2 regions of the Nostoc sp. FACHB-190 genome follow, and region 1 is predicted to be linked to the other one. Evidence: predicted binding sites of a transcription regulator. Region 1 holds the regulator's gene; the other holds the start of a gene.
The links. Region 1 encodes NtcA, which controls nitrogen genes in cyanobacteria. Its sites were predicted from a motif close to TNTGTANNNNNNNNTACANA; they were not measured.

Region 1 (4,434 bases):
TATCTAAAGGCTGATCATATTGTCTTAGCTGGTTAATAAAGCGCAAAAATGTGCCATCTACTTGCACGCCTTCTACAATGCCGGCATTTCTGGCGCGAAACTGGGAAGCCGAAATCAGCAAATCTAATCTTTGCCGTAACTGATAAGATGTCATGGTTTTGGGGTCGGCGCTAGTACTGGCTAACACCTCTCCTCCCGCAAAGACTAAGACATTACGTGCGGCATCTGCAAAAAATTCTATCTGTTTTTCGCCCCGGACGTAATTACCTGCGGAGAAAATTCGCACGACATACTCCCTACCATCACTAATTTGTCTAATCAACTGCTCAACTCTTTCGGGAGTGACGCGCAATATTTGGGTATTTTCTGGCGTTGCGCTCGGTTCAGTTAATTGAAAGATGGCATTTTGGTTAGCATCGCCTAAAAGTTGCAACACCGCCTGACGCGCCGCCGAGGCTTGACTGACTTGAATTACTGCACCAGCTAAAACTTGACCACGCACTAACGCCAACTTGCCTAAACGCAGGTCTTGATAAGACTGATAATATTTTTCGAGTCTGGCTACTTCTTGTTCTAAATAATCCTGTTGTCTTTCTAATTCTTTGAGGCGAGCTTCTCTGGTTGCAATTACCTGTTCTCTGGCAGTAATTTCTAAATTGCGATTTTGAATGAGTTTATCTAATTGGGCGATTTTGCGATCGCGCTGTTCAATAATTTCTTGACGATTGGCGAGTTCCTGATCTCGTTTGGAAATAGCGGTTTTCGCTTCATCAATCGCCTTTTTCGCCTCTGCGTACAATCTTTGTTGTTCTGCCTTTAATTGTCCTACCGCTACTTGTAAGGCTTTTCTTTGGTTATAAACGTTTTCTAATTCTGACCGCGCTTGCTGATATTGAGTTGCAACTTGATTCAAACGCCCTTGAGTGCTTTGTAATTGCCCTTGGATCTTTGCTTGGCGGCTTAGAGTTTGGTTAAGTTTTGCTTGGGTTTCCCGTTGTTTTGCATTGGCCGCTTGCAAAGATTTATTAATTCTTTGTAAGTCTTGTTGCGCTTGGGTTTGTTCTTTTCTGGCTTGACTTAATTCTGTTTCGACTTGGCTTTTTTGGGCTTCTGCGGTTTTGAGTTGTTCCCGCTTGTTTCGCAAGTCTTTTTGAATATCTTCTAATTCAAAGACTCCCTTACGCAAGCCCTCATCCGCAGCAAACAAAATGCCCAAAGTTGATGCAGAAATCAAGCCACCAGTAAAAATCGTCACCACCACCGCCGTATTTTTGGGACGAAGCTTAAAGAGTGAGAGGCGAGCTTTGCCAACCCGTGTGCCAATGCGATCGCCCACAGTGGCTATTACGCCTCCCAAAATTAAAATTGCTGCAATGAGGATGTACCCGGTGGTCATCTTCAGCTACCGAAATGGTTCCAGATACAGCCTACTACTTTCGACCATTGTCTGTGGAGGGTTGGAAATTGGCAATAGCGAAGATTTATCAATTTATGATTTGCCTCCAGCTATGGGTATTATCTGCAAAAACACCAGACTTGCCAACTTCATTACCTCCAATTGCTTTGAACAACCAACAATGCCAGAGTCAGAAAGCCCAAATGCAGAATGAATCAAGGTTTGATTCTGACTTCTGACTTCTGTTTTAAGTGAACTGCCTACTTAAGCTAACAGGTTTATGCACAGTAATCTTCTTTTTATGAATAGAAATCATTTTCTTTTCGCGTAAATCACCAAGTAACCTAGTGACTGTGACGCGAGTCGAACCAATTGCTTCTGCGATCGCTTGATGAGATAGCTTCAGATCAATTGTGATTCCATCTGCACAAGGAACACCAAAATCACGACAAAGAATTAATAAAAAACTCACCAATCTAGAACCCATATCCCGGTGAGCGAGAGTTTCAATCATCATCTCTGTCTGTAAAATCCGCGAAGATAGACCCCGCAGCATTAACATAGACAATTCTGGATTTTCCTTGAGTGCTTGCTCTACTTGTTCGATTGGTGCTGATAGCAATTCTACAGGTGTAAATGCAACAGCATGGTAAAACCGATCTGACTTATTTCCAGTCAGCAAAGACAAAACACCAAAAACACTATTTTCCCGTAACAGTGCTACCGTTATTTCTTCTCCTGCTTCGTATACCCTGGAAAGTTTTACAGCACCCTTAAGAAGAAAATAAACTCGTTCAGCAGGATCGCCCGGAAAAAAGATCGTTTTGTTTCTTTCAAACGTTTCCACCACTGGCGGAAACGCCCCAGTTGCCATCTGACGAAAAACATTTGCTAGGGCTTTATCTTGTGTCACGATCATCTCCCTTCCCCTACCCAATGCCGGAAAAACAAATAAACTGATTACCTAAGAATACACCTGAAAAATCAATAAATCACCGTCAACCTTTCTGTACTTTCCTATACTCAAAAGCCGAACTTCAGACTTATTTGTTCATAATGATACATAATTTTTCACCTTTTTAGCTAGTAGTTGTTATAAGTACTTACAAACTCCTATTCATCAGGTTTTTTGCTAAAAAATTCATTATATCTTGAGAATATCTTCAGGAATAGCAGACAATTTTTATGCAGCAAACACACCAATTGAATTAAAGAAAAATTCAGATAGCAGAATTGAAGACGCAAAATTAGTCAATGGAGAAAAACACTCACCACTTAATTTGCTGTGTTGTTTGTTGATTCATCCACTAGCCTCACAGAATTTCACCCTCAATTCAGGCTTCTGGTTTCTTGATTCTGGCCTGTGAAACATGATTTTGATAAATCAAGAAAAACAGGCCTCAGTTTCTAGTATCCTCCTAAGAGGATGTCTGAAAAAGTCCCAGGTGATACACTCAGCAGTTGAAGTATCCTCAATTCCCCTAGAAAATTTAGACTTCTGGCTGTAATTGCCTTTGAAACAGAAAAGTGAACACAGCCACACAGCAGTCAAAAACAGTGATTAGGGGGAGCAAAACCCGAATTTCTCACGTATGGGTAAGGGATGTGGGGAGTGTGGGGAGTGTGGGGAGTGTGGGGGGAAAGATTTCTTCACCATCCTCCCACTCCTCCCACATCCCTGGATTTCTCTCTTGTGAGAAATCCAGGAAAAATCTTTGATACTGCTCAGACATCTTTTATCATGATTGATCCTGTTAATAATTTCTATGCTGAATCTGACTGGAAAAAACGCCCTCGTTACAGGTATTGCCAATAATCGCTCCATCGCTTGGGGTATCGCCCAACAACTGCACGCAGCCGGGGCGAACTTAGGTATTACTTACCTCCCCGATGAACGTGGCAAGATGGAGAAAAAAGTTGCGGAATTGGTAGAACCTCTGAATCCCAGCTTATTTGTTCCCTGTAATGTTCAAAATGATGAACAGATTCACTCTACCTTTGAAGCGGTGCAAGAAAAGTGGGGTAGATTAGATATCCTCATCCACTGTTTAGCTTTTGCAAATAAAGATGATTTGACTGGAGGCTTTAGCCAAACTTCCCGTTCGGGTTTCAATACAGCTTTAGAAATTAGTACCTATTCCCTAGTACAGTTAAGTGGCGCAGCGAAACCGTTAATGACTGAAGGCGGTAGCATTGTCACCTTGACATATTTGGGTGGCGTGCGAGCTGTGCCGAATTACAACGTGATGGGAGTTGCCAAAGCAGGTTTAGAAGCAAGTGTGCGTTATCTTGCAGCAGAACTCGGCCCGCAAAATATTCGGGTTAATGCTATTTCGGCTGGGCCAATTCGGACTTTGGCTTCTTCGGCTGTTGGGGGAATTTTAGATATGATTCACCATGTAGAAGAGGTAGCGCCTTTACGACGTACTGTAACTCAACAAGAAGTGGGTAATACTGCGGCCTTTTTGTGCAGTGACTTAGCTAGTGGTATTACTGGGCAAGTGCTGTACGTGGATGCAGGATATGAAATTATGGGAATGTAATAAGATTTGGGGAGTAGTGAGTGGGGAGTGTGGGGAGTGTGGGGAGAGAGGGGAGTGTGGGGGGAAAGATTTCTTCACCATCCTCCCACACCTCCCACCCCCCTGGATTTCTCTCTTGTGAGAAATCCAGGTTTATTCCCAACTCCCCACTCCCAACTCCCAACTCCCTCAATTAACTATGCAAATCAGCGATACTTCTCACAAAGACTCAATTCTGCACCAAGTTTCCCTAAACACAGCGCGTATTGCTTCGGTTCACCGTGTGACTGGTGAAACTGATGTGCAAGTAACTGTCAATTTAGATGGGACAGGAAAATGTCATGCGGCGACTGGTATTCCATTTTTAGACCACATGTTGCATCAAATTTCCTCTCACGGTTTGATTGATTTAGATGTCCAAGCCAAAGGAGACTGGGAAATTGATGATCATCACACTAATGAAGATGTTGGGATTACTTTAGGTCAAGCTTTGCATCAAGCGTTGGGTGATAGAAA
Region 2 (4,434 bases), on a different contig from region 1:
GAAGCAGCAAATCAGAGCCAGAATATCCACAAAATGCCCCACTCCCTACTCCCCACTTCCCACTCCCCAGACAAATCAAAACCGTCTGGGGACAAGTGGGTGCGGGGATTGTGGCAGACAGTGATCCTGAAAGAGAATGGTATGAATCTCTGCACAAAGCGCAAGCACAACTAGCAGCCTTGAACCTCATAAATCACCCATGAATCACGCTGAATTAAATTGGTGCAACTCCTAATTTCTGAATGATGACTCATCAAATGTTGGCAATTTTGTGCCACAAAATAATAATTATGGCAACATGGAGAGAAGCCAGCGCCAACATCGATTTTAGGTCAGCTTTGGCTATTTTTGTAGCAGGGGATAAGTGACAGGTTATGGGCTTCGCTGTCAGTTGCGCCCAGTGATACAGTGAGCTTGCAAAACTGCTCAATTTCTGCGTCAGCCGAACGGTGTCAGAGTTTTGAACACTACACCCTCACAGGGAAGTCACAATTCAAAAGCCAGAGAATCTTTAACTTTTAACTTTTGACTTTTGACTTGATTCTGCCCCTTCACCCTTGGTTTTTCGTCTTACTGCGAAGTCCTACTAGGCATCATCAAAGATTTCATCACTGCCAAGTGATGGCAGAAATCACTCAATTGGAGTAGTTTTAACTAAATATTCTGACGAACAGGTATGATCATCGTCTGGATGTTTGTCTAAAACTACAAATCAATATACATACTCCCACCTTGACTCTTAAATGACTCCAGAAAATCCTGAAATCTACATCAATCATCCAACTTGGGGCTTACTTTATCGGATTTGTGTGGTTGACGACAACCAAGATATGTTCACTACACTTTATGCCCAACGCTTATTTTTTCTGGTAACAAACGACGTTAAAGGTATTAAATTTCAACCCATTGGACGTACTGAAGCCAGAATGATGTTAGAAAATCGTTTGCGGACTCTACGCCGTAATGGTTCATCTCAGGAGTACGATCAGCTTCAGAGTGTTTTCCAACGCACGTTCCAATGAGTAGTTCGATTGACGAACATATTGCCAATATTCGCGCCTCACTGCCATCTTCGGTCAGGTTAATTGCTGTCAGCAAGCAAGTTTCGGCGGAGATGATTCGTTTAGCTTACAACGCCGGAATTCGTGATTTTGGCGAAAGCCGTATCCAAGAAGCTGCCACTAAACAAGCTCAGTTACAGGACTTATCTGATATTACTTGGCATTTGATTGGACATTTGCAAAGTAATAAAGCCAAAAAAGCCCTAGAACTATTTGAGTGGATTCACTCTGTAGATAATTTGAAGCTGGCGCAGCGATTAAATCAATTAGCACAGCAGCTAGGAGTTACCCCAAAAGTCTGTCTGCAAGTCAAAATCCTTCCAGACCCGCAAAAATCAGGTTGGACTGTTCCAGAATTACTGGCAGACTTAGGGGAACTCAACCAGTGCCAGTTTTTACAAATTCAAGGATTGATGACAATTCCGCCTCTGGGGTTGACTGAGGCGGAAATTTTGCATGTATTTAATAGCACTCATGATTTAGCAAAACAAATTCAGTTACAAAACTTGCCAAATGTTCAAATACAGGAACTGTCGATGGGGATGTCTGGGGATTATCAACTGGCAGTCCAAGCGGGAGCAACGATGGTAAGATTGGGAACTATTTTATTTGGCGATCGCCAATAGTTTCGCTGACAGCAATTCTTGACTATTTGTACCAGAGCTTCTAGGTAAGAAATACATATAATTGTCCTAGAGTGCTGGTACAATAAAACACTAAAAAAATCATTAACAAAAGTAACGAAACATCAAAAAAACCTGTAATTAAGCTTTATATCCTAAAATCTTTGGGATATAATCTTGACTCATTATTGTATCTAGGTTAAGGTACAGGCGTTTACAAAAGCGTCCGTTCATTATCTATAGTTGTAACAGAAGCTACAAACAACGATAAGATTACTAAATTGTCCGTCCTTTGTAGTGATCTTTAGTGGCTACATCAACTATCAGCCAAATCGATAAAGGTAATTTGCATCAGGAGCGTACCAAATGAACAATATATTTTCCAAACTGCGAGATTTCGTAGGGCTGAACGAGCAGGTAGAATACGAATATTATGAGGAAGAACCAGATACAGATCACTACCAAAATCTGTATCAAGAGGAAAATCCTCAACCTGCACCAGCAGAAGCTACTACACAGAATCGACGTTGGCGGGAACCCATGTCTACAATGGGTAATGATGTAGCAACAGGATCAAAGTCTACGATGGGGAACGTAATTGGTATGCCAGGAGCAGTAAACGGGATTTCTGAAGTATTAGTGCTTGAACCTCGTACATTTGAAGAAATGCCCCAGGCAATTCAAGCGTTACGTGAGCGCAAATCAGTTGTACTCAACTTGACAATCATGGACCCGGATCAAGCTCAAAGAGCAGTTGATTTTGTTGCTGGTGGAACTTACGCATTAGATGGACATCAAGAGCGGATTGGAGAAAGCATCTTTTTGTTTACGCCAAGCTGCGTACAAGTCAGCACCCAAGGTGGAGTTATTCATGAAGTACCACAACCGCCAGCGCGTCCTGTACGTACCGCCCCAACTGCCACACCAAACTGGGGAAATGAACCTAACCGCATGGCACAATAAATTGAAATTAGTCATTAGTCCTTTGTCCTTCGTCCTTTGTCCCTCGTTCTAAGATACAAATGACTAATGACAAGTGACTAATGACCAATCATAAATGACTAGAAAATTTGGCTTAATTGGTGGTGGGGTAATGGGAGAGGCGCTGTTATCCCGCCTGCTTGAGCGGGGCATCTACCAACCCTCAGAAGTAATCATTAGCGAACCCCAGCCAGCGCGTCAGGCTTTTTTGCAGCAGCAATACAATGTGGCTGTGACAGCAGATAATAGCTTGGTATTTCAACAAGCGCAGGAAGTCATATTTTTAGCTGTAAAACCGCAAGTATTTAGTGCGATCGCTCAAGAATTAGCAGATATTGTTTTAGCAGAACATTCCCCCTTGGTGATATCGATTTTGGCAGGAGTGCCTTTACATCACCTAGAAGCATCATTCCCAGGATTACCAGTCATTAGAGCAATGCCCAACACCCCAGCCACAGTCGGGGCGGGGATGACAGCTATCTGTTTAGGTGCGTATACAAATGCTAAACACCAGCAAAAAGCATCAGAGATATTTTCCGCCGTGGGAGAAGTGGTGGAAGTCTCCGAAAGCTTGATGGATGCTGTCACAGGCTTATCTGGTAGCGGCCCGGCTTACGTCTCTATATTGGTAGAAGCTTTAGCAGATGGTGGAGTCGCCGCAGGCTTACCCAGAGGAATTGCCAATCAACTCGCCTTGCAAACAGTATTGGGAACCGCACAATTACTGCACACCAGCAAAATGCACCCAGCAGAATTGAAAGACAGAGTAACTAGTCCTGGAGGGACAACTATTGCTGGTATTAGCCAATTAGAAAAAGCTGGATTTCGCTCGGCTTTAATTGAAGCAGTCAAAGCCGCCACAGCGCGATCGCAAGAATTGGGAAAATGAGGGGAGTGGTGAGTGGTGAGTAGGGAGTGGGGAAATTAGAAAATATGCCTATTCCCCATTCCCTACTCCCTATTCCCTACTTCCTATGACGAAGTTGACAAAAGACCCGTTAATATAGTAAACAGTCTGGTTGCAAATGTGATTGAGTGAACTATCCCGCACCGTCTCCAGAAATCAACTTAGGGTCGATATTTCCCTTTGATCTGGATCAGTTTCAGAAAGATGCGATCGCGTCCCTTAATGCTGGACGCTCCGTAGTTGTATGTGCGCCCACGGGTTCTGGCAAAACCTTAGTCGGAGAATACGCTATTTATCGCGCCCTAGCTCGAAAAAAGCGCGTATTCTACACCACACCCCTCAAAGCCTTGTCGAACCAAAAACTCCGCGATTTTCGTGAGAAGTTTGGTGCCGATTTAGTAGGACTGTTAACTGGTGATGCGTCTATTAACCGAGATGCACCAATTTTGGTCATGACCACAGAAATCTTCCGCAATATGCTCTATGGCACACCCATCGGGCAAGTTGGCATTTCCTTGGTGGATGTGGAAGCAGTGGTATTGGATGAGTGCCACTACATGAACGATCGCCAACGCGGTACAGTTTGGGAAGAATCGATTATTTACTGTCCCCGTGAAGTGCAACTAGCAGCCCTCTCCGCCACAGTTGCCAATAGCGAACAACTAACAGATTGGTTAAACCAAGTCCACGGCCCCACAGACCTGATTTATTCTGATTTTCGCCCAGTGCCTTTGGAATTTCATTTCTGTAATCCCAAAGGTCTGTTTCCCTTGCTGAATGATACGCAAAACAAAATTAATCCCCGCCTCATTAAGAAACATCGCAAAGGACAAGCTGACAAAGGTAAAAACGGCAGACCAGA

Region 2: the regulator NtcA is predicted to act here: its motif matches at 1,927-1,946, upstream of H6G28_RS28340 (cell division protein SepF).

Annotation. Positions count from the first base shown of each region.
Region 1 is NZ_JACJQW010000005.1:303,672-308,105, forward strand. It holds gene H6G28_RS09205 (DUF3084 family protein) at 1-1,396, opposite strand, end outside; gene H6G28_RS09210 (hypothetical protein) at 1,389-1,610, shown strand; gene ntcA (global nitrogen regulator NtcA) at 1,644-2,315, opposite strand; gene fabI (enoyl-ACP reductase FabI) at 3,163-3,939, shown strand; gene hisB (imidazoleglycerol-phosphate dehydratase HisB) at 4,118-4,434, shown strand, end outside.
Region 2 is NZ_JACJQW010000036.1:39,614-44,047, reverse strand. It holds gene H6G28_RS28355 (anthranilate synthase component I) at 1-203, shown strand, start outside; gene pipX (transcriptional coactivator PipX) at 744-1,022, shown strand; gene H6G28_RS28345 (YggS family pyridoxal phosphate-dependent enzyme) at 1,019-1,687, shown strand; gene H6G28_RS28340 (cell division protein SepF) at 2,051-2,647, shown strand; gene proC (pyrroline-5-carboxylate reductase) at 2,742-3,554, shown strand; gene H6G28_RS28330 (DEAD/DEAH box helicase) at 3,701-4,434, shown strand, end outside.